3 regions of the Ancylobacter sp. WKF20 genome follow, and region 1 is predicted to be linked to each of the others. Evidence: predicted binding sites of a transcription regulator. Region 1 holds the regulator's gene; each other region holds the start of a gene.

Region 1 (9,676 bases):
CCAAGGCGCTGTTCCGCGCCGGCGAGGAAGCGGTGCGTTTCGCCACCCGTTCCGGGCGCGGCCAGTGAGGACGGCGGGGATGGAGCGCACGCGGCAACAGCGATGGCGGGGCTGGCGATAGAGCAATCGCCGGCCGGCGCGGCTTGACCCCGCGCCGGATCACACCCTAGACCTTTTGCAGCCGGCACGGGCCGGCGGATGGACCCGCGATGATCCTTCTCGTCGATAATTACGACAGCTTCACCTGGAACCTCGTCCACTATCTCGGCGGCCTTGGCGCCGAGGTGGAGGTGCGCCGCAACGACACCCTCACCGTCGACGAAGCGTTGGCGATGAAGCCCGAGGCCATCGTCATCTCACCCGGCCCGGCCACGCCGAACGAGGCGGGCATCTGCTGCGCGCTGATCGAGCGGGCGGCGAAGGAGGGCGTGCCGGTGTTCGGCGTCTGCCTCGGCCACCAGGCGATCGGCCAGGTGTTCGGCGGCGAGGTGATCCGCGCGCCGCTGCCGATCCATGGCAAGCTCGCCGACGTCCAGCACAAGGGCGAGGCGGTGTTCCGCGGCATCAACGGCCCGTTCAAGGCGACGCGCTACCACTCGCTGGTGGTGAATCGCGACACCCTGCCCCCGGCGCTCGGCATCACCGCCGAGACCGAGGACGGCCTCATCATGGGCCTCTCGCATAAGGAGCTGCCCGTGCATGGCGTGCAGTTCCACCCCGAGAGCATCGCCTCCGAGCACGGCAAGACCATTCTCAAGAACTTCCTCGACATGGCGCGGGCGTGGAACGCCGGCCGGTCGCGGGCAGCCTGACGCGCGATCCGGGGGAACGATGGAAAATCTCAAGGCCATCATCGGCAAGATCGCCACCGGCGCGACGCTGACGCGGGCGGAATCGGCCTTCGCCTTCGACATCATGATGTCGGGCGAGGCGACGCCCTCGCAGATCGGCGCGGTGCTCATGGGCCTGCGCGTGCGCGGCGAGGATGTGGAAGAGATCGCCGGCGCGGTCTCGACCATGCGCGCCAAGATGCTGCGCGTCGAGGCGCCCGCCGGCGCGGTGGACGTGGTCGGCACCGGGGGCGACGCCTCCGGCTCCTACAACATCTCGACCTGCGCCTCCTTCATCGTCGCCGGCGCCGGCGTACCGGTCGCCAAGCACGGCAACCGCGCGCTCTCCTCCAAGTCCGGCGCGGCGGATGTGCTGACCGCGCTGGGCGTCAAGATCGACCTCACCCCGGCGCAGATCTCGCGCTGCATCACGCAAGCCGGCATCGGCTTCATGTTCGCCCCGGCGCATCACCCGGCGATGAAGCATGTCGGCCCGACGCGGGTGGAGATGGGCACGCGTACCATCTTCAACCTGCTCGGCCCGCTGTCGAACCCGGCCGGCGTCACCCGCCAGATGGTCGGCGTGTTCGCGCGCGGCTGGGTGGAGCCGATCGCCGAGGTGCTGCGCACGCTGGGCTCCAGCCGCGCCTGGGTGGTGCATGGCTCGGACGGGCTCGACGAGATCACCACGACCGGGCCGACCACGGTCGCCGAGCTGAAGGATGGCACGATCCGCGCCTTCGAGATCGCCCCGGAGGAATTCGGCATCGCCCGCGCGACCCCTGAGTCGCTGAAGGGCGGCGATGGCGCGGCCAATGCGCTGGCGTTGCGCGCCGTGCTGGCGGGCGAGAAGAGCGCCTATGCCGACGTGTCGCTGCTCAACGCGGCGGCGGCGCTCATCGTCGCTGGTAAGGCGGACGCTATCGGCCCCGCGCTGGAGATCGCCCGCGCCTCGCTCAGCGGCGGTCATGCGGAAGCCGCGCTCGACCGGCTGGTCGCGGTCTCCGCTCTGGCGGCGGAGTAGGCGCGATGGCGGATATTCTCGAGAAGATCGGCGCCTATAAGCGCGAGGAAATCGCCGCCGCCAAACTGGCCCGCCCGCTGGCCGGCGTGCGCGAGGCAGCCGAAGCGCAGGCTCCGACGCGCGGGTTTCTGCGCGCCATCGAGGCGAAGATCGCCGCGGGCCAGACCGCGCTGATCGCCGAGATCAAGAAGGCCAGCCCCTCCAAGGGGCTCATCCGGCCGGATTTCGACCCGCCGGCTCTCGCCAGCGCCTATGAGGCGGGCGGCGCGGCGTGTCTCTCGGTGCTCACCGACACCCCCTCCTTTCAGGGCGCGCCGGAATTTCTCACCGCCGCCCGCGCCGCCTGTTCGCTGCCGGCGCTGCGCAAGGATTTCCTCTACGACACCTATCAGGTGTTCGAGGCGCGGGCTTGGGGCGCGGACTGCATCCTCGTCATCATGGCCTCGGTCGACGATGCGCTCGCCCGCGACCTGATCGACACCGCGCACGGGCTCGGCATGGACGCGCTGGTGGAGGTGCATGACGATGCCGAGCTCGACCGGGCGCTGACCCTGCCGGCGCGCCTTGTCGGCATCAACAACCGCAATCTGCGCAATTTCGAGGTGACGCTCGCCACCTCCGAGCGGCTCGCCCCGCGCATCCCGGCCGACCGGGTGATCGTCGGCGAGAGCGGCATCTTCACCCCCGAGGATGTGGCCCGCCTCGCCAAGGTGCGCATCGGCACCATCCTCGTCGGCGAAAGCCTGATGCGGCAGACGGACGTTGCGGCGGCCACGCGCGCCCTACTCGCTCCCGCCATGCAGGCGGCGGGCTGATGAGCGAACGCCCCACTCTCACCCATCTCGATGCCTCGGGCGCTGCCAACATGGTCGATGTCGCCGACAAGGCGATCACCGACCGGGTGGCGGTGGCGGAAGGCGAGGTGCGGATGGAGGCGGCGACGCTGGAGCTCATCGTCTCCGGCAACGCCAAGAAGGGCGATGTCATCGGCACGGCACGCCTTGCCGGCATTATGGCGGCCAAGCGCACCCATGAGCTGATTCCGCTCTGCCACGCGCTGCTGCTGTCGAAGGTCGCGGTGGAGATCGAACCGGATGCGGCGCTTCCGGGTTTGCGGGTGCGGGCCACGGTGCGCACCAGCGGCCAGACCGGCGTGGAAATGGAAGCACTCACCGCTGTCTCCGTCGCCTGCCTCACCGTCTACGACATGGCCAAGGCGGTGGACCGGGGCATGCGGATCGAGGCGATCCGGCTGCTGGAGAAATCCGGCGGCCGCTCCGGGCATTGGCAGGCCGACTGAACAAGGGGAACACGCCATGGCGCTGATGCCGGTTGAAGAGGCGCTGGCGCGCCTGCTCGCTTCCGCCGCTCCCCTGCCGACCGAGCGCGTGCCGCTCATGGACGCCGCCGGCCGGGTGCTGGCCGAACCGCTCATCGCCCATCGCACCACGCCCGGCGCCGATGTCTCGGCCATGGACGGCTATGCCGTGCGGGCGCAGGACGCGGCCGAACTGCCGGCTACCCTCACCTTGATCGGCGAATCGGCGGCCGGACGGCCCTTCCCGGACGAGGTGTTGCCCGGCACAACGGTGCGCATCTTCACCGGCGCGGTGATGCCCATCGGGGCCGACGCCGTGGTGATCCAGGAGGACACGCTGCGCGAGGGTAATCGGGTCGCCATTCGCGAGGCGGCGACGCCCGGACGCCATATACGCCGCGCCGGTGGCGATTTCGCCAGCGGCGAGGCGTTGCTCGCCCCCGGCCACCGGCTGCGGGCCCGCGACCTCGCGCTCGCCGCCTCGGCGGATATAGCCGAGCTCAGCGTGTACCGACGCCCGCGCGTGGGCCTTCTTTCCACCGGCGACGAACTGGTGCGCCCCGGTGCGGGCGCGGGCGCGCATCAGGTGATCCTCTCCAACATCTATTCGGTCGGCGCGCTCGCCCGCGCGGCGGGGGCCGAGGTGACGGATTTCGGCATCCTGCCGGATGACATGGCGGCGACACAGGCGGGCGTGAGTTCGGCGCTCGCCGCCGGCTTCGATGTGCTGGTGACGACGGGCGGCGCCTCGGTGGGCGACCACGACCTCGTCGCCCCAGCGCTGACCGCGCAGGGCGTGGCGCTCGATGTCCACAAGGTCGCGCTGCGCCCGGGCAAGCCGCTGATGTTCGGCACCTACGCCCATGCGGCATCCGTCAGCCATGTGCTTGGCCTGCCCGGCAACCCGGTCTCCGCCCATGTCTGCGCCCTGCTCTATCTCGTGCCGCTTCTGAAGGCGCTACAGGGAATTGAAGTGCCACCCTGCGTGCCGCTCAAGCCCGCCCGCCTCGCCACCGACATCAGGGCCAACGAGATGCGCATGGATTTCCAGCGGGCGCAGATCGTCGGGGATCAGGACGGCCTGCCGCTGGTGCGCCCGCTGCCGGTGCAGGACAGCTCCATGCTCTCCGTGCTCGCCCGCGCCGACGTGCTGCTGGTGCGCCAGCCGCACGCGCCGGCGGCGAAGGCGGGCGAGCCCTGCGAGATTCTGCCGCTCGAGGATTGACCCCGCGAGCCGCAGCCTGTGTTCTGGACATCAAGCTGGGGGCTGGCGATGGACATCAATCTTCCCGACGTGAAGGTGGAGGTGGAAGCCGCCTTCGACCGCTATGAGCAGGCGCTGGTGAGCAACGATGTCGCCGGGCTCGACGCGCTGTTCTGGGCCGATCCGACCACCATTCGCTATGGCAATGGCGAGAATCTCTACGGCATCGAGGCGATCCGCGCCTTCCGCAAGGCCCGCTCGCCGCATGGGCTGGAGCGGACGCTGGATAAGACCGTCATCACCACCTATGGCCGCGACATGGCGGTGGCGTCCACTCTGTTCCGACGCGAGACCATGCCCGGCCGTGTCGGCCGGCAGATGCAGACCTGGATGCGCACGCCCGAGGGCTGGAAGGTCGTGGCGGCGCATGTGAGCGTCATCGCCGATCCCGACGAAGGATGATGCCGCGCGCCGCGCGACGGACCGGGCGCATCATGCTAGCCTCGCCGCCTCGCCTCGCTACTCGTGCGTGGCGCGTTCGTCCTTCGGGTTGTTGAGCACGATGTCTCTCGCCGTGATTCCGCCGGTCGCCGGCCCCCTCTCCGAGGCCCGCAAGCGGGTGACCCGCGCCGAGGAATTGCGGCTCCAGCTTGCCGACGAGATCACCCGCGGCCGCCTGCCCCCCGGCACGGCGCTGGACGAAACGGTGCTGGCCGCCCGATTCGGCGTGTCCCGCACGCCGGTGCGCGAGGCGCTGCGCGAGCTCGCCGCCTCCGGCCTGGTCGATGCCCGCCCGCATCGCGGCGCCGTGGTCGCACGCCCCAGCCTTGAGCGGCTGCAGGACATGTTCGACGTCATGGCGGAGCTGGAGGCGCTGTGCGCCGGCCTCGCGGCGCTGGCCATGACCCCGGCGGAGCGCCGGCAGCTCGACCAGCTTCACCAGAGCATGGGCGACATGATGCGCGCGGGCGACTTCCCCGCCTATCGCGAGGCGAATGAGCAGTTCCACGCCGCGCTCTATGCCGGCAGCCATAACGACTATCTGGTGGAAATCACCGTCGGCACGCGGCGGCGCCTCTCGCCCTTCCGGCGCGCCCAGTTCCACGCGCTCGGCCGCCTCGCCCTGTCCCATCGCGAGCATGACCGGGTGGTAACGGCCGTGCTGCGGGGCGAGCGGGAAGCGGCGGCAGCCGCCATGCGCTCGCACATCACCATCGTCCACGACGCCTATGAGCAATACGCTCAGACCGTTTGATCTCAGGCACTTACGGGCACCGGCTGATTCGACCTCTTAGCCCGCCGGCGCCAGAGCCCCGCGCTTTGCCGCCTCATCCGCCAGAAAGGCGCGCCAGCCGCCGAAGCTGGTGATGTCACGCGCCGCCGGTGCAGCGGCCGCCTCCATGGCGAAGCCCTTGACCGCCGTGCCGTCCTCGAGCGTCACCGTGGCGATGCCAAGGGGCGCGGGAATGCCGGCCACCAGTCGCCCGAAAGCGGCTTCCGGCAGCGCCCAGACCTCACAGGCGATGCGCGTCCCGGAGCCCGCGGCGCCGCGCAGCAGGCCGGGCCGGCGCACCCGGCCCTCCGGCAGCAGGAAGAGGCGATAATCCGGGCTGGTCCGCGCCTCGCGGATGAACAAACCGCCGGACTCCACCAGCTCGCCATTGAGCGGCAGGCCGGACAAATGCGCCCCGAACAGGGCGACCGCCACATAGCCCGGCGCCGGAGCCGGAACGGCCGCCAAGGCCGGCGGATGAGCGGCCCCGGTCGCGCCGAGCGTCAGCCCGGTATCACGATGGAAGGCGGCACCAAGCGCGGCCAGATGCGCGTCCTGCCCCGCCGGCGCCAGCAAAGTGATGCCCGCCGGGGCGCCATCGGCGCGAATCTCTGCCGGCACGGCGAGGCCGCACATGTCGAGCAAGTTGACGAAATTCGTGTAGACGCCGAGCTGGCTGTTGCAGCGCACCGGCTCGGCCAGCATCTGCGCGACCGTGAACACGGTCGGCATGGTCGGCACCATCAGCGCGTCGATGCCGGCGAGCGCCGCCCGCGCCTGCGCCTTCAGCTCCGCCAGCCGGTACTGGCCGCGAAACGCCTCGACGGCGCTGAAATGGCGGCCCTGCTCGATGATGCCGGCGACCACCGGATGCACCGACGCGGGCCGCGATTCGAGAAAGGCGCCGACCGCCGCGTAGCGCTCCGCCACCCAAGGCCCCTCATAGAGCAGCCGCGCCGTCTCGAAGAACGGCGTGAGGTCGATCTCGACCAGCCGCGCGCCCAGCCGCGCCATGCGCTCGGCGGCGCGCCGGAACCCCGCCTCCGAGGCGCGGTCGCCAAAGGTCACGAGATCCTGCGCGCGCGGCACGGCGAGCGTCGGGCCGGCCGGAAAGCCGGCGAGACCTCCCAGCGGCAGGACGCGCGAATAGGGATCATCCTCGTCCGCCCCGGCCATGACGGAGGTCGCCAGCAGCGCGTCTTCCACCGTGAGCGCGAAGACCGACACGCAGTCCAGCGAGCGGCAGGCCGGCACGACGCCGCGTGTCGAGACAAGGCCGAGACTGGGTTTGAGGCCGACGATATTGTTCAGCCCGGCCGGCACGCGGCCGGAACCAGCCGTGTCCGTCCCCAGCGCAAAGGCGACCAGCCCCGCCGCGACCGCAACCGCCGAGCCAGAGCTGGACCCCCCCGGCACCAGATCATCGCGCACGGCGTTGCGCGGCGTGCCATAGGGCGAGCGCGTGCCATTGAGCCCGGTGGCGAACTGATCGAGATTCGTCTTGCCGAGAACAATCGCCCCCGCCCGGCGCAGCCGCGCCACGGCCGCCGCGTCGCGCGTGGCGGGATAGGCGTAGTCTGGGCAGGCGCAGGTGGTCGGCAGGCCGGCGACGTCGATATTGTCCTTCACCGCGAAGGGCACGCCGTAGAGCGGCATCTGGGCGGGATCGGCGCCCTCGAGCCGCGCGAGCTGGGCCGCGATGCCGGCATCGTCGACCAGCGCCATGAACACCGCCGGATCGCCATGCGCCACGATGAGCGCCCGTGCCCGCGCCACCGTTTCCGCCGGCCGGGCCCGCCCCGCGCGGTGGGCGGCGAGAATGTCAGCTATGGTTCCGATCACGACTCGCGCCTTTCGTGCTGCACGCAGGACTATGCATAGGCATTAGGCAATATCTGGGCCATTGCATACAGATAGCCGACCTGCCCGTCGCGCGCCAGAGTTGCGGCAGGGTGAGAATTCCCCGTTGTGGAACACACAAAGAACGGATAGTGTTTGTTCGTGATTTGTTTCGCTTAACGGCCCTCGGGCACCCTACAGACGGATCGGGATCGATGCTCACCCGCAAACAGCACGAGCTGCTGCTCTTCATCGACGAACGCCTGAAACGGGACGGCGTGCCCCCCTCTTTCGAGGAAATGAAGGAGGCGCTCGATCTGCGGTCGAAATCGGGCATTCACCGCCTGATCACGGCGCTGGAAGAGCGCGGCTTCATCCGCCGCCTGCCCAACCGGGCCCGCGCGCTCGAAGTGCTCCGCCTGCCGGAGGACGCGCAGGCCCGCCCCGCGCGTGGCGCCTTCGCCCCCAATGTGATCGAAGGCAGCCTCGGCCGGGTGAAGCTGCCCTCCGCCGCGGTGGAGGAGGATTCCCGCCGCCCGGTAGCGATCCCCATCGTCGGCCGCATCGCCGCCGGCTCACCCATCTCCGCCATCCAGTCGCCCGACAGCACGATCAACATGCCGCCGGAAATGCTTTCGGGCGGCGAGCATTTCGCCCTTGAGGTGCGTGGTGATTCGATGATCGAGGCCGGCATCTTCGATGGCGACCTCGCGCTGATCCGCAAATCCGATACCGCCAGCACCGGCGACATCGTGGTGGCGCTGATCGACGACGAGGACGCTACGCTGAAGCGCCTGCGCCGCAAGGGCGCGTCCATCGCGCTGGAAGCCGCCAACCCGGCCTATGAGACCCGCATTTTCGGACCCGACCGGGTGCAGATTCAGGGCCGGCTCGTCGCGCTGTTCCGGCGCTACTGAGCGGGGATGGTCGCGCTTCCGGGCGCGGCCCGCGGATCGGCAACACTGGAGCCGTTGCGTCTTTCCGGCGTGACGGATGGTGCTGCCGGCAACCACGGCCTGGCGCCATCCGGCGGGCGCGAGTCGACCACCCGCCAGACGACCTTGGGTCTCAGTTCTGGTGGATGTGCGGTGGGCAGTTCAGGAGCCGTCGCGCGCGACGAGGGGGACAGAACCACCTCGGAAGGCTGGGGCTCACGGGCATCGGCCACGCCGGTTGTGATCGGCGACACGGCGCCGGGTGTCTTCACCCCGTATGTCGCGTCGTCTGGCGGCGCGCCGGCGGATGGGGTCTTCTCGGTCACCGTCGGCGATGGCGCACCCGTGAGCCAAGGTGTTCGCTCGTCAGGCAACGTAGCGCTGGAGCCATCGGTGCGAGCGCTCTCCAGGTTGCCTATGGGGGCGTCTCGCTGAAGAGTCGCTTGGGCGCGCGCATCCAGAGAAGCATCTGCACCCATCGCCGCCGCGTTCTGTACGGGAGGAGGCGCAGCCCGCCCCACCTCGCTTGGCGCAGGAGCCTGCGCCACCCGTCCCGCCGCGCTTGGCGCAGCAGCCGGCGCCGTCATCTCCGCGCCGCCCTCGACAGCAGCGCCGACCGCGCCGCCCCCGCCCCCATCTTCATCGTCAGTGATACCATCTTCGGCATCAGCAAAGCCGGTGAGCCCGACCCGCACCGCGGGCTCCGGCCCGACCGCCTCGCGATACAACGCCAGCGCCGAGGTCTGCCGTCGTGGGTCGATGCGCAGCACCTGCGCCGCGCAATCCTTGGGCGGCGCCTCGGTGGTGATCAGCAGCGCCACGCGCCGGCAGTCCTCCTCCAATGAGTCGCGGTGGCGCGACAGCGCGATAATCTCGCCGCCCGCCGTTTGCAGCGTGCAGCCCAGCGGATCGCAGCGCGCCGCCTGCGTCAGGGTCGGGTCCGCGAGGCGCGTGCGCTCACCCTCGGCGCTGAGCCATTGCTCGACGACGAAGCGGCCGGCTAGGCCGCGATCACGGTCGCCCATCAGCGTCAGCCGCCCGTCGCTCTGGCGCACCGCCACCGTCCGCCCCTCGCGGTCGACCAGTATGTCCGGCCGCTCGCGCAGCGGCGCCAGCGCAAGCCCGGCCAGCGCCAGCACGGGCGCCACAAGCACCAGCCGGCTGCGCAATAGGCAGAGGGCGGTGAGCGCCAGCGCGAACAGTACGAGACTCGCCAGCGGCAGCGCCGGCAGGCCGCGATCGGCACCGGGCAC
Region 2 (9,676 bases), 1.8 Mb from region 1:
GTTCGGCGGCGAAGCCCGACCGTACGATGCCGCTAGCCCCGAGCATACGCTCAACCCTTCCTTCCGGCCCTGCCGCCGGCCAGGCCGGCGCACAGCAGTCTTGGTATTCGACAATGGTCTTCGGTACTCGACATTTCGCCGGAGGCAAATAGGCCGAGCGCAAGATGGATCAGTCTTCTGGACCCGTCGTCCCGATCAGTCCTCCGCGCCCACCGCCTTCAGAACGGCGGCGGCTGTCACCTCGTCGGTGATGAAGACGGTGGGGCGCAGCATGCGCAGCGCGCCGAGCACCGCCGCCGTCTTGCCCGGCCCGCCGGAGGTGAGGATGCGCTCGGGCGTTGCCTGCAGCGTCTCGATCGGGATCGACATGACCCGGCTGTTTACCGGGTGGTCGACGGGGCGCCCGTCAATGTCGATGAAATTGTAGACCACGTCGCCCACCGCGCCGGCGGCGATCAGCGATGCCCAGTCGGCCTGCGAGAAGAAGCCGAAGCGCAGCGAGGTGCTCTCCGTCTCCATCTCGCCGACGCTCAGCACCACCGCGTCCATCTCGCGCGCGAGATTATAGACGGTGCCGAGGCCGCAGCGCTCGATCAGCGCCTTCTTGGTCTCGATGCTGTCGACAATGGCCGGGGCGGCGATGAGGTGGCAGTCGGCCTGGAAGATGCGCGAGAGCTGCCAGGCGAATTCCGAGGGGTTGTACTGGCGGGCCTTGGTGATGCCGCCGAGCAGCGAGATCACCTGCAGGTTCGACACCGCCTTCTCGTCGATGAAGCCGAGCGCGCGCATCAAGGTGCGCCCCCAGCCGAAGCCGATCTTCATGTCGGGGCGGATGAGGTCGGAGATCACCTGTCCGGTGGCGGCACCGATGGCGCTGGTCGGGTCGGCGAGCGGGCCGGAGAGCGGGGCAACCACCGCCTCGCGCAGGCCGAACGCCTTCTGCAGGCCCATTTCCAGCCGCGGCAGCTCGGCGATCTCGCGGCTGAGCGAGATCTTCACCTCGTTGAGCTGGCGGGCATCGGCGAGCAGGCGCACCACGGTGACGCGGCCAATGTCCAGCGCGTCGGCGATGGCGCTCTGCGTCATGCCCTCGACATAATACATCCAGGCGGCGCGCAGCCGCAGCCGGGCCGAGCGGCGCCCGGTGACGCTGAGATCGCCGGCGGCGGGTTCGGCCAAGCCGGTCGGCTTGGTCGTGGCAGCCCCTCCCGACATTCGCATTCCCCCGGAGACATGAGTTCACCCTGCTATAGAGGACGGCGCGCCCTTCATCAAATGGCCTGCCACAATCGGGGCGCCGTCAAACCGCCGCAGCGTTACGCAGAATCCCGCTTGTGGTTGCATCGTGCGCGAGGCACGCTGCCATGCACGTTCGCCGCACCCGGCGAAGAGGTCTCCGGTCGCCGATGTCCAACGACGAAACATTGAAGCTCGATCATTTCCTCTGCTTTGCGGTCTATTCGGCGAACCACGCCTTCAACCGCGTCTACAAGCCGATCCTCGACCGGCTGGGCCTGACCTACCCGCAGTTCATCGCCATGGTGACGCTGTGGACCGAGGATGGCCTGACCGTCGGCCAGATCGGCGAGCGGGTGCTGCTGGAGACCAACACGCTGACCCCGCTGCTGAAGCGGCTGGAGAGCGCCGGCCATGTCCGCCGCGTGCGCGACGCCGCCGATGAGCGGCAGGTGCGCATCTTCCTCACCGACAAGGGCCGCGCGCTGCGCGCGGAGGCGGAGGGCGTGCCGACCGAGATCGGCATCTGCCTCGATCGCGACCCCGCCGCCATCGCCGACCTGACCGGCGAGCTGACGCGGATGCGCAACACGCTGCTGGCGCGCGTCAAGCCGTAAGGCCGGCCGCCTCCGGCAACTCGGCCTGATGCCCGGCGCCGCCTTCGATGAAGCGGCGGTGCCGGCCGATTTCCACCGCGAGAAAGTCTAGAAAGGCCCGCACGCGCGGCGAATGGCGCAGATCCGGGTGGGTCAGCAGCCAGAGATCCGCCGCATAATCGTCATTGGGCGGGCCGAGCCGCACCAGGGCAGGGCGGGCGTCGCCGATGAGGCAGGGCAGGTGGCCGATGCCGACCCCGCTTTCCACCGCCTCCGCCAGCCCAAGCACGCTGTTGATCTTGTAGGCGACGCGGTCGGGGGCGACGTTTTCCTGCACGAACTTCACCGCCTTCAGCGTGCCGAGCGTGTCGCCGAGCGAGACCCAGTCGCGCGCTGCCAGCTCCTCCAGCTTCACCGCTGCCGGATCGGGGAAGTCGCTCGCCCGGCCATAGAGCGCCCACGCGATGCGGGCGACGCGGCGGCCGACGAGGTTCTCCGGCGGGTGGTCGGTGGCGCGTACCGCGACATCGGCGTCGCGCTTGGAGAGGTTGAGCGGCTGGTTGCTCAGCACGATGTCGAGCCGCACTTCCGGGTAGCGCTCGCGGAAGGTCGCCAGCATCGGCATCAGCAGGTGGATCAGTAGCGAATCCGGCGTCGTCACCCGCAACTCGCCCGAGGGCGCCGGCTCGCGCCCGGCGAGCTTGCGGCCGACCGAGGTGATCTCCTCGTCGAGCCGGTTGGCGAGCGCCACAAGTTCCTCGCCGGCCGGGGTCAGGGCGTAGCCGGTGCGGTGGCGCTCGAACAGCAGCGCGCCGAGCTGCTCCTCGATCTGCTTCAGCCGGCGGAACACGGTGGAATGGTTCACGCCGATGGAGGCGGCCGCCGCCGGCAGGCCCTTGGCGTCCGCCACCGCCTTGATGAGGCGGAAATCGTCCCAGGCCAGGTTCTTGAATGGCTCGGCCATGGGCCCCTCCGTCCGTGCGGCAGCTCGGCTCCCTGCCCGCAAAGCGTTGCGAGCTAAGGAAAAACGACAATTCAGCGTGGGGACACCATAGCAGCCAAGTCGTCATTGCGTCAACGCAAACGAAAGTAGATGGCATTGCGTCGCTGCCGGTTTATCTCTTGTCCCAACAGAGCGCGGTTGGCGCTCCCTGAGAGGGCAAGATCATGAACCGCAATGGCATCCATCATGTTACGGCGATCGCCGGCAATGCGCGCCGCAATGTCGAATTCTACACCCGCACGCTCGGCCTGCGCCTGGTTAAGAAGACCGTCAATTTCGACGATCCCGGCACCTATCACTTCTATTATGGCGACGAGGCGGGTTCGCCCGGCACCATCCTCACCTTCTTCCCGTGGGACCATGTGGCGCCCGGCCGGCTCGGCGTCGGCGAGACGCAGGAGACCGCGTTCCGCGTGCCGGCCGCCTCGATCGGCTACTGGACGCACCGCTTTGTCGAGAATGGCGTCGCCCATAGCGCGCCCGTCAAGCGCTTCGGCGAGACCGTGCTGTCCTTCAAGGATCCGCACGGCATGCGGCTCGCGCTGGTCGGTGTCACCGGCGCCGAGAATGAGCCGGCCTGGCTCGGCACGGACGTGCCGGCCGAGCACGCCATTCGCGGCTTCCACTCGGTGAACCTCCTGCTCGCCGAGGCCGCGCCCACCGGCGCCATCCTCACCGACATCTTCGGCTTCACCGAGATCGGCCGGGAGGGCTCGCTGGTGCGCTTCAAGGCCGAGGGCACGGAAATCGGCGGCATCGTCGATATCCACGAGGCCGGCGGCTTCCTCCCCGCCCGCATGGGTGGCGGCTCGGTGCATCACATCGCCTTCCGCGCGGCGGATGATGCGGCCGAATTCGCCATGGTGAAGAAGCTGCAGGAGAACCACGGCATCCGCACCACGGAGCAGAAGGACCGCAACTACTTCCGGTCCGTCTACTTCCGCGAGCCCGGCCATGTGCTGTTCGAGATCGCGACCGACGTTCCCGGCTTCGCCGCCGACGAGCCGGCCGCCCAGCTCGGCCAGGCGCTGAAGCTCCCCGATTTCCTGGAGAGCCGCCGCGCCCAGATCGAGGCCGTGCTGCCGGAGATCGCCTGATCCCGACCTCTACCCGCCCGCCATTTCCGGCGGGCGGGACCTCTTTCCCGCCAGGAGGCCGTCATGAGCGTCAACGCTCCGCTGTCCCGTGCATCCGCCAATGCCGAACTCTCCTTTCTCCACCGCTTCGAGCCGGGCGGCGATCCCGCCGCCACGCCGCTGCTGCTGCTGCACGGCACGGGCGGCGACGAGAACGACCTGATCCAGCTCGGCCGGATGATCGCGCCCGACGCGCCGCTCGTCTCCCCGCGCGGCAAGGTGATGGAAGGCGGCATGCCGCGCTTCTTCCGTCGCCTGCGCGAGGGTGTGTTCGACGAGGCGGATGTGCGCCGGCGCGCGGGTGAACTCGCCGCCTTCGTCGCGGAAGCCCGCGCCGCCTATGGGCTGGCCGCGCCCATCGCGGTCGGCTTTTCCAACGGCGCCAACATCGCCGCCGCGACGCTCCTCACCCAGCCGGGCGTGCTCGCGGGTGCGGTGCTCTTGCGCGCCATGGTGCCGCTGGCCGAGCCGCCCGCGGCGGACCTCGCCGGCACGTCGGTCCTGCTGCTCTCCGGCGGCATGGACCCGATCGTGCCGGAGGAGAACGCCGCCCGCCTCGCTGGCCAGCTCACAACGGCCGGCGCGCGGCTCGATCACCGCACGCTTCCCGTCGGCCATGGCCTGTCGCAGGCGGACCTGACGCTCGCCCGGGACTGGCTTGCCGCTCTCGGCAAGCCGCGCGGCTGACACGATCCGGCGGTTCTCGACGGAACCGCCGGCCTTCCCGCGCATTGCCGCCACGGCGCGTGCATCACCATCGCACCGCGCCGTGGTGTTTTGCGGGAGGGATGGCCATGCGGTGGGAAGATTTCCGGCGCAGCAGCAATGTGGAAGACCGGCGCGGCAGCGGAGGCTTCAGCGGCGGCGGCTTGCCGGGTGGTCGCGGCGGGCTCGGCATTGGCGGGTTGATCATTGTCGGCCTCATCGCCTGGGCCACCGGCATCAACCCGGCCGTGCTGATCGGCGGCGCGGAAATCCTCATGGGTGGCGGCGAGACGAGCCAGAGCGCGCCGCAGCAGCCATCGGCGAGCCGCACCCCGCCGCAAGACCAACAGGGCCAGTTCGTCAGCGCCGTGCTCGCGCAGACCGAGGATGTGTGGACCCAGCAGTTCAAGGCGCAGGGCGGGACCTACCGCCCGCCCGGCCTCGTGCTGTTCACGAACGGCACCCGCTCGGCCTGCGGCACCGCCCAGTCGGCCATGGGCCCGTTCTACTGCCCCACCGACCGGAAGGTGTATATCGACCTCGCCTTTTTCGAGGAGATGAAGCGCCGCTTCCGCGCGCCCGGCGATTTCGCGCAGGCCTATGTCATCGCCCATGAGGTCGGCCATCACGTCGAGAACCAGCTTGGCATTCTCGGCGAGGTGCAGCAGCGCCAGCGCCAGCTCTCGCGCACCGAGGCGAACGCGCTCTCCGTCCGCGTCGAGCTGATGGCCGATTGCCTCGCCGGCGTGTGGGCGCATCACGCGAACGCGCAGTGGCGCATTCTCGAGGACGGCGATATTGAGGAGGCGCTGAACGCCGCTTCCGCCATCGGCGACGACCGGTTGCAGAAGCAGGCGCAGGGCTATGCCGTGCCCGACAGCTTCACCCACGGCACCTCCGCCCAGCGCGCGCGCTGGTTTAAGCGGGGGCTGGACACCGGCTCGATGACGCAGTGCAACGCCATCGAGAGCCGCAGCATCTGAGGATCAGGCCGCATGAGCGCCGCGAGCGAGACGTCCGACAAGGCCCTTTCCGAGAAAGCCTTCATCCCGCTCGCCATCGCGGTGCTCACCATCTCCGATACCCGCACGCTCGCCGATGACCGCTCGGGCAACACGCTGGTGGAGCGGCTGGAGGGCGCCGGCCATCGCCTCGCCGCCCGGACCATCGTGACGGATGACGTGGACGCCATTCGCGGGCAGGTGGCGGCGTGGATCGCCGATCCGGCCATCGACGTGGTCATCACCACCGGCGGCACCGGCTTCACCGGCCGCGACGTGACGCCGGAGGCGGTGGAACCCTTGTTCGAGAAGCGCATGGAGGGCTTCTCGACCGTGTTCCACATGATCTCCTTCCAGAAGATCGGCACCTCGACGCTGCAAAGTCGCGCCACCGCCGGCACGGCGAACGCGACCTACATTTTCTGCCTGCCCGGCTCGCCCGGCGCCTGCCGCGACGGCTGGGACGGCATCCTCGCCCAGCAGCTCGACATCCGTCACAAGCCCTGCAATTTCGTGGAAATCCTGCCCCGGCTGGACGAGCACCTGAAGCGCGGCAAGCTGCGCGCCTCCTGAGACCTGCCCGGAAGCTCAGCCTTCCGGCAGCAGCATCTGCGAGCGCAGCAGCACGAGCCGGCCGCGCCCGATGCGGGCGGCGAGCCGGCGCGGGGACTGCGCGCCCGCCTCATGCTCGCCCAGCGCCTCATAGAAGCGGCGATGGATCAGCAGGCCCTGCTCGGGCCGCGCCCGGCCGGTCAGCGCGTAACGCGCCACCGCCGCCGCTTCCTTCAGCCGGGGGGCGACGCCGAAACCATCGAGCGCCAGCCGGAAGGTCGCCGCGCGGCGGTCCATGGCGCCCATGCGCTCGACCTGGTCGATGAAGCCGCGCACCTCGCGCGTCCAGCCTTCCTGCACGAGGCCGGCCGGCTGGAGGAACATCAGCCAGGGCGTGCGCGCCGTCGCCGCGCCAAGGCGCAGGCGTGCGCCGAGATCGGCCGGGCCGCGCAGATATTCGCAGCCTGCCGCGTCCGCGATCTCCGCCACATCCGCCGATTCGCGCCCATCCACCAGCAGAACCTCGCGCACCACGCCAGTGGCGGCGCCCGGTACCAGTGCGGCGAGGGTCGGGATGAGGAAGCTGGCGGTTTCGGTCGTGGGAATGACGATCGAGATCACGCGGCAGAGCACCTCGACGGAACGCGCTATGGATTGGCGCATAAGGGTTTTGGGCGAGCGACGTTCTGCCTATAGCACCACATTCCCAGCGTATAGCGCCCTCCGTCACTTTTCGACATATGTTCTTGATATGTTCTCATGGGGGGACTAAAAATCACTCATGGAACAGCGCACCTCCTCCCCCTCTCCGGACCGTCCGGTGGCCGTTACCGCCGGCGCGCCGCCCGCCCGCAAGCCCCGCGCCACGCCGCGTCGTCTCGGGCGGCTGGTGGAGGAGCGCGAGGCCGCTGAGCGGGCCGCCCGCGAGGCGGCAGGGCGCGACCTCACGGGCCTTTCCGAGATCGATATCGTGCCCCCCGTGCCGCCGCAGGCCCGCTTTGTCGAGGGCGAGCGCCGGCGCGGGCGCGGCGCGCTCTCCAACGCCGCCGGCCGCTTCGAGCCGACGGCGCGCGAGGCCTTCGACGATGGCTGGCAGAGCCTCGATGATTTGCCGGCCTTCCGCACCAGCGTGACGGTGGAGAAGCCGCGCACCATCATCACCCGCAACGATTCGCCCGATGTCGGCTTTGATCGCTCGATCAACCCTTATCGCGGCTGCGAGCATGGCTGCGTCTACTGCTTTGCCCGGCCGACCCATGCCTATCAGGGCCTGTCCGCCGGGCTGGATTTCGAGACCAAGCTGTTCGCCAAGCCGGACGCGCCCGAGCTGCTGGCCAAGGAACTGGCGAAGCCCGGCTATGAGCCGCGTACCATCGCGCTCGGCATCAACACCGATGGCTACCAGCCGATCGAGAAGGAATGGCGCCTCACCCGCCGCATCCTCGAAGTGCTCCGCGATTTCGGCCATCCGGTCGGCATTGTCACGAAATCCGCGCTGGTGCTGCGCGATCTGGATATTCTCGCGCCCATGGCGGAACGCGGGCTGGTCAAGGTCGCGCTGTCCATCACCACGCTCGACCACAAGCTCGCCCGCATCATGGAACCGCGCGCCGCGACGCCGCAGCGGCGCCTCGAGGCGGTGCGCCGGCTCAGCGAGGCGGGAGTGCCGACCGCTGTTCTGGTCGCGCCGGTCATTCCCGCCGTGACCGATGCCGAGATGGAGCGCATCCTCGACGCCGCGGTGGCGGCGGGGGCGCAGGAGGCTGGCTATGTCATGCTGCGCGTGCCGCTCGAGATCCGCGACCTGTTCAAGGAATGGCTGCTCGCCCATTTCCCGGATCGCTACCGCCATGTGCTGTCGCTGCTCAAGGAGCTGCATGGCGGCAAGGAGTATGATTCCGCCTTCGGCCAGCGCATGACCGGCAGCGGGCCCTATGCCTGGACGCTTGCCCGCCGCTTCGAGATCGCCAGCGAGCGGCTCGGCCTCAACCGGCGCCATCTGCGGCTGACCACGCGCCATTTCCACCGCCCGCCGCAGAAGGGCGAGCAATTGTCGCTGTTTGGAGAAAGCGCATGATCGGCGCGGCGATGCAGGGGCTGAAGGTCGCGGCGCTCAAGGCGACCGAGGGGGCCACGGTGGGGGCGGGCATGGCGCGTGCCGTGCCGCCGCTGGCACTCTCGCTGGTGACGCTCGGCGTCGCCGAACTCGCCCGCGCCATCGCCTTCTACGAGGCGCTGGGCCTTGAGCGGCGGGTCCGGCAGGCCGAGGGCGTCGCCTTCTTCGCCTGCGGCACGGTGATGCTCTCGCTCTACCCGCGCCACGAGCTCGCCACCGATGCCGGCATGCTCGCCGGGCGCGCCGGCCAGTTCGGCGGCGTGGTGCTGGCCTGCAACCGGGCGAGCCGCGCCGAGGTGGACACGACGCTGATCCGCGCGGTGGCCGCCGGCGGGCGCGCGCTGCGCCCCGCGCAGGCGACCTTCTGGGGCGGCTATGCCGGCTATGTCGCCGACCCCGACGGCCACCCCTGGGAGATCGCCCACAATCCCGGCTTCGCCCTCGGCTCCGACGGACGGCTTACCTTGCCGGAGTAGGGCGGGCCGCGATGCAAAAAGCCCGGCGCTGAGGCCGGGCTTTTCAAAGAGCGGGGTGCCGGGCGGCGTGCCTTGTCCTGCCGGATGAGGCGCCGGGCTCAGCTCGGCGTCCGCGTCACTGCGCCAGCAGCGGGGCGAGTTCCTTGTCGAGCTGTTCCGGGCTCATCGCGCCGGAAACCTTCTTGCCGTTGATGAAGAAGGTCGGCGTCGAATCGATGCCGAAATCCTTCGCCCCGCGCTCGGCGATCTTGTTGATGTTGTCGGCCAGCGCCTGGTCGGAGAGGCAGGCGTTGAACTGCTGCTCGGTCATGCCGCTCTGCTTGGCGATGGCGAGCAGTGCCTGCGCCGGGTTGTTGGTGAAGGCCCAGCTCTTCTGGGTCTCGAACAGCGTGTCGGTCATCGGGTAGTACTTCCCGTCGCCGGCGCAGCGCGCGAGCATGAAGGCGGCCTTGGCGACGATGTCGAGCGGGAATTCGCGCAGGATGAACTTCACCTTGCCGGTGTCGATGTATTTCTCCTTGAGCACCGGATAGGTGGTCTCGTGGAAATGCGCGCAGTGGCCGCAGGTCATCGAGGCGTATTCGACGATGGTCACCGGCGCGTCGGCCTTGCCGAGCACATTGTCGGGCAGGGCGCCCGGCGCCATCAGCTGCGCGGTGTCGACCGTCTGCGCCTCGGCGCGACCGATGAAGGAGAAGCGCTCGGCGCCGAGGCTTTCCGGGCTCGCCAGCGCCACCAGCGCGGCGGTGGTGAGGGCGGCGGCACCCAGCCCTTCGAGGAGGCGGCGGCGATCAATCATGGAGGGTCTCCGAAGGGAAGGCCGGCCCTCTCGGCCGGCGTTGAGCTCTAGCGCCT
Region 3 (9,676 bases), 710 kb from region 1:
CTCGGAATAGGCGAGGTCGGAGAGCAGGATCAGGTCGTGCTTCTTCGCGAAGGCGACGCAGTCCTTGTAGAAATCGAGATCCGCCACGCAGGCCGTCGGGTTCGACGGGTAGCACAGCACGAGCGCGAGCGGCGACGGGATCGAGTGCACCACGGCGCGCTCCAGCGCCCGGAAGAACTCCGGGCCGGGCTCGCACGGCACCGAGCGGATCGCCGCGCCGGCCATCAGGAAGCCGAAGGCGTGGATCGGGTAGGACGGGTTCGGCACCAGGATCACGTCGCCCGGGGCGGTGATGGCCTGCGCCATATTGGCGAAGCCTTCCTTGGAGCCGAGGGTGGCGACCACCTGGGTGTCGGGGTTCAGCTTCACGCCGAAGCGGCGCTCATAATAGGCCGCCTGCGCGCGGCGCAGACCCGGAATGCCCTTGGAGGCGGAATAGCGGTCGGTGCGGGGGCGCCCGATGGTGTCCTTGAGCTTCTCCACCACATGGGCGGGCGCGTCGAGGTCCGGATTGCCCATGCCGAGATCCACGATATCGGCACCGCCATTGCGAGCGGCGGCCTTCACCCGGTTCACCTGCTCGAAGACATAGGGCGGCAGCCGGCGGATACGGTGGAAGTCGGTCATCGGTCTCAAGCTCCAAACCGCCCCGATTCATCGGATAGCGGCACTAAGGCGCTACATAACACTGTTCAGGCGCCCGCACAGCGAGAGATCGCAGCGAAAACGGGCGGAAGCGTGATGAAAACTGTCGCGGCCACGTATCGCCAAGGTGGCGCCGGACCATGCCTAGGGCTGTTGCTGGCTATCGGTCTCGACTTGCTGCTGTTGCTCACGGGCGAGGCCCTGAAGATCGTTCTGCATCTTCGCCGTCTGCGCCGGGGTCATCACCGGGCGGTCGCCGATCTGCGCGGGAGCGCCGAAATTGGGGTAGACCAGCTCCTGGCCGGGCGGGATGGGCTTGGCCATCTCCGGCGGCAGCAGCGAGGACGGCCCCGAGCAGCCGGCGAGCGCCAGCGCCACAAGAGCGGCCAGGCAACCGGCACGACGAGCCGGGCGCGCCACGGCGGGCGGGATCATCCGGCAACGATCAGCCATGCTCTTCATGCCCCGGTCATCTCCCACGCTCACCGTTCTCCCATGCCTCCGGCCTGATACGCACTCGCCCCGGCCGGGCCGCACGGCTATGATGGCATCACCTATGAACGCAGGCACCCGCGGGGACAAGCGGTGAGTAACCGACGCACGACCGGAAAGCCGGCCACCGACGCCAAGACGCCCCTCCGCACGGCGCGTTCGACCACGACAACCGACGCGCCGAAAGCCGCTGAGAGCAAGGCCGCCACGCGCCGGACCGCCGCCAAGCTCGCCACGGAAGCGACCGCAACCGCGCCGGTGAGCGAACCGGCGACGAAGCGCCCGCAAAAGGCGCCGGCCTCGGCGCAGCCCACGGTCGAATCAAAAGCGCCGACGAAAGCCACGACTCCCGAGGCGCCCCGCAAAGCCGTGAAGAATGGTCCGGCAAAGCCGCCCGCGACATCCTCAGCCAAAGCGGCCCGCCCGTCCCCCGCTGTCGATGTAGCGCCGATCACGCCTGCCGCGCCGGACAGGGCCGCCAAGCGTCCGCGCGCGAAAGCCGCCGAACAGCATTCCGCCCTGCCCCGCTACGCCGTGCGCCCCTCGCAACGGCGCGCGCAGGCCCAGGCTGAAACGCTGGCCGCGCCCGCTCCGCCCCCGCAGGCCGCGCCGGCGGCGCCCGTCCAGCCAGCAGATCAACCCAGTGCCGCCAAGCCCGCAGCGCCGGAACCGCCCCCGCTCGGCTCCGGCCCCATTGATCTTCAGGCCTTCGCCGGCAATCTCGCCCGCCTCGTCGAGGAGGGCGGCAAGGCGATGGCCGCCTATATGCGCCCCCGCGAGGAAGGGCTCATCCAGGACGATGTCGCCGAGGACATCGCCGACGTGATGAAGACCATCGGCAATGTCGCGGAATATTGGCTTGCCGACCCCAAGCGCACGGTGGAGGCACAGGCCCGGCTGATCGGCGGCTATCTGGAGCTGTGGTCCTCTACGCTCAAGCGCCTGAGCGGCAAGGAGGCCAAGCCCGTCGCCGAGCCGCCGGCCCGCGATGCCCGCTTCATGGATTCAGAGTGGAGCACCAACCCGTTCTTCGACACGCTGAAACAGACCTATCTGCTCACCGCCAACTGGGCGGAGAACATGGTCGATGAGGCCGAGATCGACGCGCACACCAAGCACAAGGCGGAGTTCTATGTCCGGCAGATCGCCGGCGCCGTCTCACCCTCCAATTTCGTGCTGACCAACCCGGAACTGCTGCGCACCACCCTTGCCTCCAATGGCGAGAACCTCGTGCGTGGCATGAAGATGCTGGCCGAGGACATCGAGGCCGGGGGCGGCGACCTGAAGATCCGTCAGACCGACAACAGCAAATTCAAGGTCGGCGAGAACCTGGCCGTCACGCCCGGCAAGGTGATCTTCCAGAACGAGATCATGCAGGTCATCCAGTACGCGCCGCAGACGGAGAGCGTGCTGGCGGTGCCGCTGGTCATCATCCCGCCCTGGATCAACAAGTTCTACGTGCTCGACCTGACGCCGGAAAAATCCTTCGTGCGCTGGGCGGTGGCGCAGGGGCTCACCGTGTTCGTGGTCTCCTGGGTCAATCCCGGCCCGGAACTCGCCGACAAAGGCTTCGACGCCTATATGAAGGAAGGCGTGCTCACCGCTTTCGACGTGGCGAAGAAGGCGAGCGGCAGCAAGGACTTCCACGCGGTCGGCTATTGCGTCGGCGGCACCATGCTGGCGATGACGCTCGCCTGGCTTGCGGCGTCCGGCCAGGATGTCGGCCTGCGCTCCGTCACCTTCCTGACGACGCAGGTGGATTTCACCTATGCCGGCGACCTCAAAGTGTTCATCGACGAGGAGCAGGTCGCCCATCTCGAGCGCAAGATGCTGGAAGCGGGCGTCATGGACGGCCGCAAGATGGCCAACGCCTTCAACATGCTGCGGGCCAATGATCTGATCTGGCCCTATGTGGTGAACAATTATCTCAAGGGGCAGGCGCCCTTCCCCTTCGACATTCTCTACTGGAACTCGGATTCCACCCGCCTGCCGGCGGCGAACCATTCCTTCTACCTGCGCAACTGCTACCTCGATAACCGGCTGGCCCAGGGCAGCCTGATGCTGGCGGGCCAGAAGCTCGACCTCAAGAAGATCAACCTGCCCATGTACAGCGTCGCGACGCGCGAGGATCATATCGCGCCCGCCGCTTCGGTGTTCCTCGGCTTGCAGATGTTCGGCAATCCCGGCCGCTTCGTGCTGGCCGGCTCCGGCCACATCGCCGGCGTCATCAACCCGCCCGCCCGCGGCAAGTACCAGTACTGGACCGGCGAGGCCCCCGGCGGCGCGCTGGAGGACTGGATCGCCGGGGCGCAGATGCACCCCGGTTCCTGGTGGCCGGACTGGTTCACCTGGATCGAGCAGCAGGACGACACCCGCGTGCCCGCGCGCATCCCCGGCAAGGGCCCATTCAAGCCGATCGAGGACGCGCCCGGCAGCTATGTGAAGGTGAAGGCGTAGAAGGCTTCACCGGCTCTTGGCCGGTCATCCCGGCCCCCTCGTGTCTTGCCTTCTGCAAGCCCAAGGACAGGCTCCGCGCAGCGGAGAGCCGGGATCGTTAGCGGACTGCGAGCGCCATGCGATCCCGGATCGGCCTGCGGCCGTCCGGGATGACGGTCATAGCATCACGGGAACATGGCGATCTGGTCGAGCCCCAGCGTCTCGGGATAGCCGAGCACAAGGTTCATGTTCTGCACCGCCTGGCCGGAGGCGCCCTTCACCAGATTGTCGGTGGTGGAGATGACGACCACGCGATCCGGCGCGCGGTCCTGCACCACGCCGATGAAGGCCATGTTGGAGCCTTTCACGAAGCGCGACTGCGGCACCTGGCCGAGCGGCAGCACATGCACGAAGGCCTCGCCCTTATAGAAATCGGCCAGCACGCGATGCACGCCCTCGGCGCCGACACCCGCGCCCGTCTTAAGATAGATTGTCGCGTAGATGCCGCGGCTCATCGGGATGAGATGCGGCGTGAAGGTCGGCACCACGCTGCGGCCGGCGGCCTTGGAAAACTCCTGGTCGAATTCCGCCGTGTGCCGGTGGCCGCCGACGCCATAGGCGTGCATGCCATCCGTCACCTCGGTGTAGAGCAGGTTCTCCTTGGCCGCGCGGCCCGCGCCCGTCACGCCGCTCTTGGCGTCGATGACGATGTGCTCCGGGTCGATGGCGCCGGCCTCAATGAGCGGCACCACCGGTAGGATGGCGGTCGTGGTGTAACAGCCGGGATTGGCGACGAGCCGGGCCTTGCGGATGTCGTCGCGATAGAGCTCGACGACGCCGTAGACGGCTTCCTGCTGCAGCTCCAGCGCCTGATGCGGGTGGCCATACCACTGCTCATAGGCGCCGGCATCGCGAAGCCGGAAATCGGCCGACAGATCGACGATCTTGATATGCGGCGCGGTCTCGAAGACCTTCTTGATGACCTGCTGCGTGGTGCCGTGCGGCAGGGCGCAGAAGGCGAGGTCGACGCCCGACCAGTCCACCGCGTCGATGGTCGTCAGCGTCGGAAGGTTCAGCGGCGCGAATTGCGGGAAAACCTCGGCCATGCTCTGGCCGGCCTTGCGGTCGGCGGTGAGCGCGACGATGTCCACGCGGGGGTGACGGACCAGCAGGCGCACCAGCTCCGCGCCGGTGTAGCCCGAGGCTCCGAGGATGGCGATCCGTGCCTTGCTGTCCGTCATGGTGGCGTATCCCGTCACTGGCGCGGGGAACGCCCCGCGAATGGAGACCGCGCCATTACACCGGATGCATGTCGCGGGAAAGACACGGATCTGCGCGCCGCGCGCATGGCCGCCGCGCGACACGGGCGGGAACAACGCTGAGCCTCCGCCGCTCGCCCCTCGCCCGCGCTCTCGTCACCGGACAAAGGGACATGCTGGGGGCGCTATTGTGGGGCTCTACGGCCGCGAGGTGCGCGCTAACCGTAAACGGCTGCGCTGCTGATTGTTCACGTCCTGTTCACGCGACTGACGCGCTTTGGCATAATGTGGTGTAATGGAATCGCCTGAGACCTCCTTCAGCGAAAGCCCGCCTGCCTGATGTCCGATCCGAACCTGTTCGACCTTCCCCCCGCCGCGCCCAAGCCTGCGGCGACCCCGCCCGCGCCGAAGCCTGCGCGCGCTGCCGCCGCCTCCCCCGGCCTGCCCGGCGAGAGCGGCTACACGGCCGCGGATATCGAGGTGCTGGAAGGGCTGGAGCCGGTGCGGCGCCGGCCGGGCATGTATATTGGCGGCACGGACGAGAAGGCGCTGCATCATCTCTTTGCCGAGGTGATCGACAATTCCATGGACGAGGCGGTCGCCGGCCATGCCAGCTTCATCGAGGTGGAACTGACCGCCGACGGCTTCCTGACCGTGACCGACAATGGCCGCGGCATCCCCATCGAGAACCACCCGAAATATCCCGGCAAGTCGGCATTGGAGGTCATCCTCACCACGCTCCACGCCGGCGGCAAGTTCGACAGCAAGGTGTACGAGACCTCGGGCGGCCTGCACGGCGTCGGTGTCTCCGTCGTCAATGCGCTGTCGGACGTGCTGGAGGTCGAGGTCGCGCGCGGCCAGGTGCTCTATCGCCAGCTCTATTCGCGCGGCATGCCGCAGGGGCCCATCCAGGAAGTCGGGCGGGTGCAGAACCGGCGCGGCACGCGGGTGCGCTTCCACCCGGACGCGCAGATCTTCGGCGAGGGCGCCCGCTTCAAGCCGGCCCGCGTCTTCAAGATGGCGCGCTCCAAGGCCTATCTTTTCGGCGGCGTCGAGATTCGCTGGACCTGCGACCCGGAACTGGTCGCCGGCAACGAAATTCCGCCCAAGGCCACCTTCCGCTTCCCCGGCGGCCTCAAGGACTATCTCGCCGCCGATATCGAGGGCCATACGCTGGTCCATCCCGACATCTTCGCCGGCAAGACCTCGCGGCCCGGTGGCCATGGCTCGGCCGAATGGGCGGTAGCCTGGCTCGGCGATGCGGACGGCGCTATTTCCTCCTACTGCAACACCATCCCCACCGCCGAAGGTGGCACTCATGAGACCGGCCTGCGCGCCGTGCTGCTCAAGGGCCTGCGCGACCACGCCGAACGCACCGGCAACGCCAAGCGCGCCGCCATCATCACCGCCGACGATGTGATGGCGGGTTGCGCGGCCATGCTCTCGGTCTTCGTGCGCGAGCCGGAATTCCAGGGCCAGACCAAGGAAAAGCTCGCCACCGCCGAGGCCGCCCGTATCGTCGAAGGCGCGTTGCGCGACCCGTTCGACCATTGGCTTGCCGGCAACCCGCCTCAGGCGAGCCGCCTGCTCGACTGGGTGATCGAGCGCGCCGACGAGCGGCTGCGCCGCCGGCAGGAAAAGGAAGTCTCTCGCAAGAGCGCCGTGCGCAAGCTGCGCCTGCCGGGCAAGCTGGCGGACTGCTCCAACAACTCGGCGGCGGGCTCGGAACTCTTCATCGTCGAGGGTGACTCGGCTGGCGGCTCCGCCAAGCAGGCGCGCGAGCGGCAGAGCCAGGCCGTGCTGCCGCTACGCGGCAAAATCCTCAACGTCGCCAGCGCCGGCCGCGACAAGCTCGCGCAGAACCAGCAGCTTTCCGACCTCATCCAGGCGCTTGGCTGCGGCACCGCCGCCAATTATCGCGACGAGGATCTGCGCTATGAGCGCGTGATCATCATGACCGACGCCGATGTCGACGGCGCTCACATCGCCTCGCTGCTCGTGACCTTCTTCTACCGGCAGACCCCGAAGCTGATCGAGAACGGCCATCTCTTCCTTGCCGTGCCGCCACTCTACCGCATCACCCAGGGCGCCAAGACGCTCTATGCGCGGGATGAGGCGCATCGCGACGAGCTGCTGCGTAAGGAATTCTCCGGGCGCGGCAAGGTCGATATTGGCCGCTTCAAGGGCCTCGGCGAGATGATGCCGGCGCAGCTCAAGGAAACGACGATGAACCGCAAGACGCGCACCCTGCTGCGCGTCACCATCGACGACGCCGAGCGCGCCGCCACCGCCGACATCGTCGAGCGGCTGATGGGCAACAAACCGGAAAGCCGCTTCGCCTTCATCTCCGAACGCGCGGCCTTCGCCGGCGAGGAGTTACTGGATATTTGAGCGGCTCTTACCGCCGCTCAAACGCGATCCGCGCGGCCAGCAGCAGGAATATCCCGCCGGTCGCGCGTTGCAGCCAACGGGCGACGTGGGTGCGCGCGGCGAGCCAGCCACTGAGGCGGCCGGCGAAGGTGCCGACGGCGATGTTGATCAGCGTCCCGCCGGTATTGAGGATCGCACCGAGCAGGAAAAACTGCAGGAAGGTCGAACCGCGCGCCGGGTCGACGAATTGCGGCAGGAAGGCGAGGACGAAGACCGCCACTTTGGGATTGAGCAGGCTCACCACCACCGCTTCCCGCCAGGCCGCGAAGGCACTCGCTTTGGCCATCGCTGCCGGCGCCAGGAGCGGGCCGGGCGCGCGCCAGGCCTGCACCGCGAGATAGACGAGATAGGCGACGCCTGCCCAGCGTATCGCCTCGAACGCCGCCGGATGCGCCCGGAGCACGGCTGCAAGGCCGATACCTGCCGCCAGCGTGTGAATGAGCACACCCGCGGCAATACCGAGGCTGGCCGCGACACCGGCGCGCGGGCCGGATTTCATGCCCTGCCCAAGGCAGAACAGCATGTCATTGCCGGGCGTAAGGTTCAGCGCCAGCGCGGCCGGAACGAAGACCAGCAGCGTCTCGGTGGGGAGCAGCATCAGGCCTCCTCCTCGGTCTCGGGCGTGGTGTCGACGTCGGCGATCTCCATCACGCCCGTGGGCAGGCTGACCTCATCGCCGATCCATTTGCCCATCAGCGCGCGGGCGACCGGCGAGATCCAGCCGATGCGGCCCTCGCGCGGTTCCGCCTCGTCCTCACCGACAATGCGGAAGCGGCGGCAGCGGCCCTCCTCGTCCTCCAGCGTCACCAGCATGCCGAAGGTGATCGCCGCGCCGTCCTGCGGCGGGTCAATCGGTTCGGCGCTGGACCGGCGGGACGACCAGTAGCGCAGCTCGCGCGACGCGGCGGCAACGGCCGCGCGATCCCCCGTGACGGTGGCCGCCGCCAGCGCCTCGCGCTCGAGCCCGAGCGCCCGGTCGATGAGCGCCAGCCCGCGCCGCGTGACGAGGTTTCGGTGCGGGCTGACGGGGCGCTCGGGCAGGCTCTCGCCGCCGCCATCTTCCTTGACGAAGGCCCGGCTCATGCCGTCACCCCGGCCATGCGGCTTACGCTGCGACCCGGGACGCGGGCGAGTGCCGTAAAAGCGGCTATTTTCATTGACTTTCCGAGCTTTGCGCCTATGGTGCGGCCGTCGTCTGACCTTATCCGACTGATGCGCTCCGCGCGACGACAACTCAGCCGACCCCGGTTACGGCTCGGGGCCAGGCGGGCGGTGCGCAGCCGCAGAATTGATCCCAGATGCCTTTTAACGAACTGGGCCTGAGCGACAAGGTGCTCTCGGCCGTCGCTGATACCGGTTATACCGAGCCGACGCCGATCCAGGCGCAGGCCATTCCGCATGTGCTTGCACGCCGCGATGTGCTGGGCCTCGCCCAGACCGGCACGGGCAAGACAGCGGCCTTCACCTTGCCGATGCTCACCCTGCTGGAGCAGGGCCGCGCCCGGGCCCGCATGCCGCGCACGCTCATTCTGGAGCCGACGCGCGAACTGGCCGCCCAGGTGGAAGAGAACTTCGTCAAGTACGGCAAGAACCACAAGCTCAACGTCGCCCTGCTGATCGGCGGCGTCTCCTTCGGCGACCAGGACGCCAAGCTGGTGCGTGGCGTCGATGTGCTGATCGCCACGCCCGGCCGCCTGCTCGACCATATCGAGCGCGGGCGCCTGCTGCTCTCCGGCATCGAGATCCTCGTCATCGACGAGGCCGACCGCATGCTGGACATGGGCTTCATCCCGGACATCGAGCGCATCTGCAAGCTGGTGCCGTTCACCCGCCAGACGCTGTTCTTCTCGGCCACCATGCCGCCGGAAATCCAGCGCCTCGTCGCGCAGTTCCTGTCGAACCCGGTGCAGATCGAAGCCTCGCGGCCCTCGTCCACCGCCTCGACCATCACGCAGCTGCTCGTGGCCTCCGGCAAGGAGGACTATGACAAGCGCGAGACGCTGCGCAAGCTGATCAATGAAGGCGAGAACCTTCAGAACGGCATCATCTTCTGCAATCGCAAGAGTGAAGTCGCGGTGGTGCACAAGTCGCTGCTGCGTCACGGCTACAAGGCTGTCTGCCTGCATGGCGACATGGACCAGCGCTCGCGCATGCAGGCGCTCGACCAGTTCCGCACCGGCGAGGCCAATCTGCTGGTGGCCTCCGACGTCGCCGCGCGCGGCCTCGACATCCCGGCCGTCAGCCATGTGTTCAATTACGACACGCCGCACCATGCCGAGGATTATGTCCACCGCATCGGCCGCACCGGCCGGGCTGGCCGCGCTGGCGCGGCGTTCACCATCGTCACGCCCGGCGAGGTCAAGTCGCTGGCGGCGATCGAAAAGCTGATCGGCCGCTCGATCGAGTGGAAGGAC

Evidence for each region. Region 1 encodes LexA, which represses DNA repair genes until DNA is damaged. Its sites were predicted from a motif close to TGTTCNNNNTGTGTTCNG; they were not measured.
Region 2: a site for LexA is predicted at 6,971-6,988, ahead of AncyloWKF20_RS19545 (PA0069 family radical SAM protein). Genes of this name have one in related genera too.
Region 3: a site for LexA is predicted at 5,078-5,095, ahead of parE (DNA topoisomerase IV subunit B). Genes of this name have one in related genera too.

The regions. Positions count from the first base shown of each region.
Region 1 is NZ_CP121679.1:1,361,160-1,370,835, forward strand. It holds gene trpE (anthranilate synthase component I) at 1-68, shown strand, start outside; gene AncyloWKF20_RS06230 (aminodeoxychorismate/anthranilate synthase component II) at 210-812, shown strand; gene trpD (anthranilate phosphoribosyltransferase) at 832-1,854, shown strand; gene trpC (indole-3-glycerol phosphate synthase TrpC) at 1,860-2,669, shown strand; gene moaC (cyclic pyranopterin monophosphate synthase MoaC) at 2,669-3,154, shown strand; gene glp (gephyrin-like molybdotransferase Glp) at 3,171-4,397, shown strand; gene hpxZ (oxalurate catabolism protein HpxZ) at 4,446-4,838, shown strand; gene AncyloWKF20_RS06260 (GntR family transcriptional regulator) at 4,939-5,631, shown strand; gene atzF (allophanate hydrolase) at 5,668-7,491, opposite strand; gene lexA (transcriptional repressor LexA) at 7,704-8,405, shown strand; gene AncyloWKF20_RS06275 (ComEC/Rec2 family competence protein) at 8,399-9,676, opposite strand, start outside.
Region 2 is NZ_CP121679.1:4,222,268-4,231,943, forward strand. It holds gene AncyloWKF20_RS19500 (homoserine dehydrogenase) at 1-46, opposite strand, end outside; gene AncyloWKF20_RS19505 (sugar-binding transcriptional regulator) at 196-1,215, opposite strand; gene AncyloWKF20_RS19510 (MarR family transcriptional regulator) at 1,407-1,853, shown strand; gene AncyloWKF20_RS19515 (LysR family transcriptional regulator) at 1,843-2,796, opposite strand; gene AncyloWKF20_RS19520 (ring-cleaving dioxygenase) at 3,000-3,932, shown strand; gene AncyloWKF20_RS19525 (alpha/beta hydrolase) at 3,996-4,658, shown strand; gene AncyloWKF20_RS19530 (zinc metallopeptidase) at 4,766-5,659, shown strand; gene moaB (molybdenum cofactor biosynthesis protein B) at 5,672-6,250, shown strand; gene AncyloWKF20_RS19540 (glycosyl transferase) at 6,266-6,892, opposite strand; gene AncyloWKF20_RS19545 (PA0069 family radical SAM protein) at 7,011-8,306, shown strand; gene AncyloWKF20_RS19550 (VOC family protein) at 8,303-8,821, shown strand; gene AncyloWKF20_RS19555 (DsbA family protein) at 8,937-9,620, opposite strand.
Region 3 is NZ_CP121679.1:646,986-656,661, reverse strand. It holds gene AncyloWKF20_RS02955 (LL-diaminopimelate aminotransferase) at 1-627, opposite strand, end outside; gene AncyloWKF20_RS02950 (hypothetical protein) at 790-1,107, opposite strand; gene phaC (class I poly(R)-hydroxyalkanoic acid synthase) at 1,891-3,594, shown strand; gene argC (N-acetyl-gamma-glutamyl-phosphate reductase) at 3,759-4,814, opposite strand; gene parE (DNA topoisomerase IV subunit B) at 5,172-7,223, shown strand; gene AncyloWKF20_RS02930 (LysE family translocator) at 7,231-7,860, opposite strand; gene AncyloWKF20_RS02925 (GreA/GreB family elongation factor) at 7,860-8,345, opposite strand; gene AncyloWKF20_RS02920 (DEAD/DEAH box helicase) at 8,561-9,676, shown strand, end outside.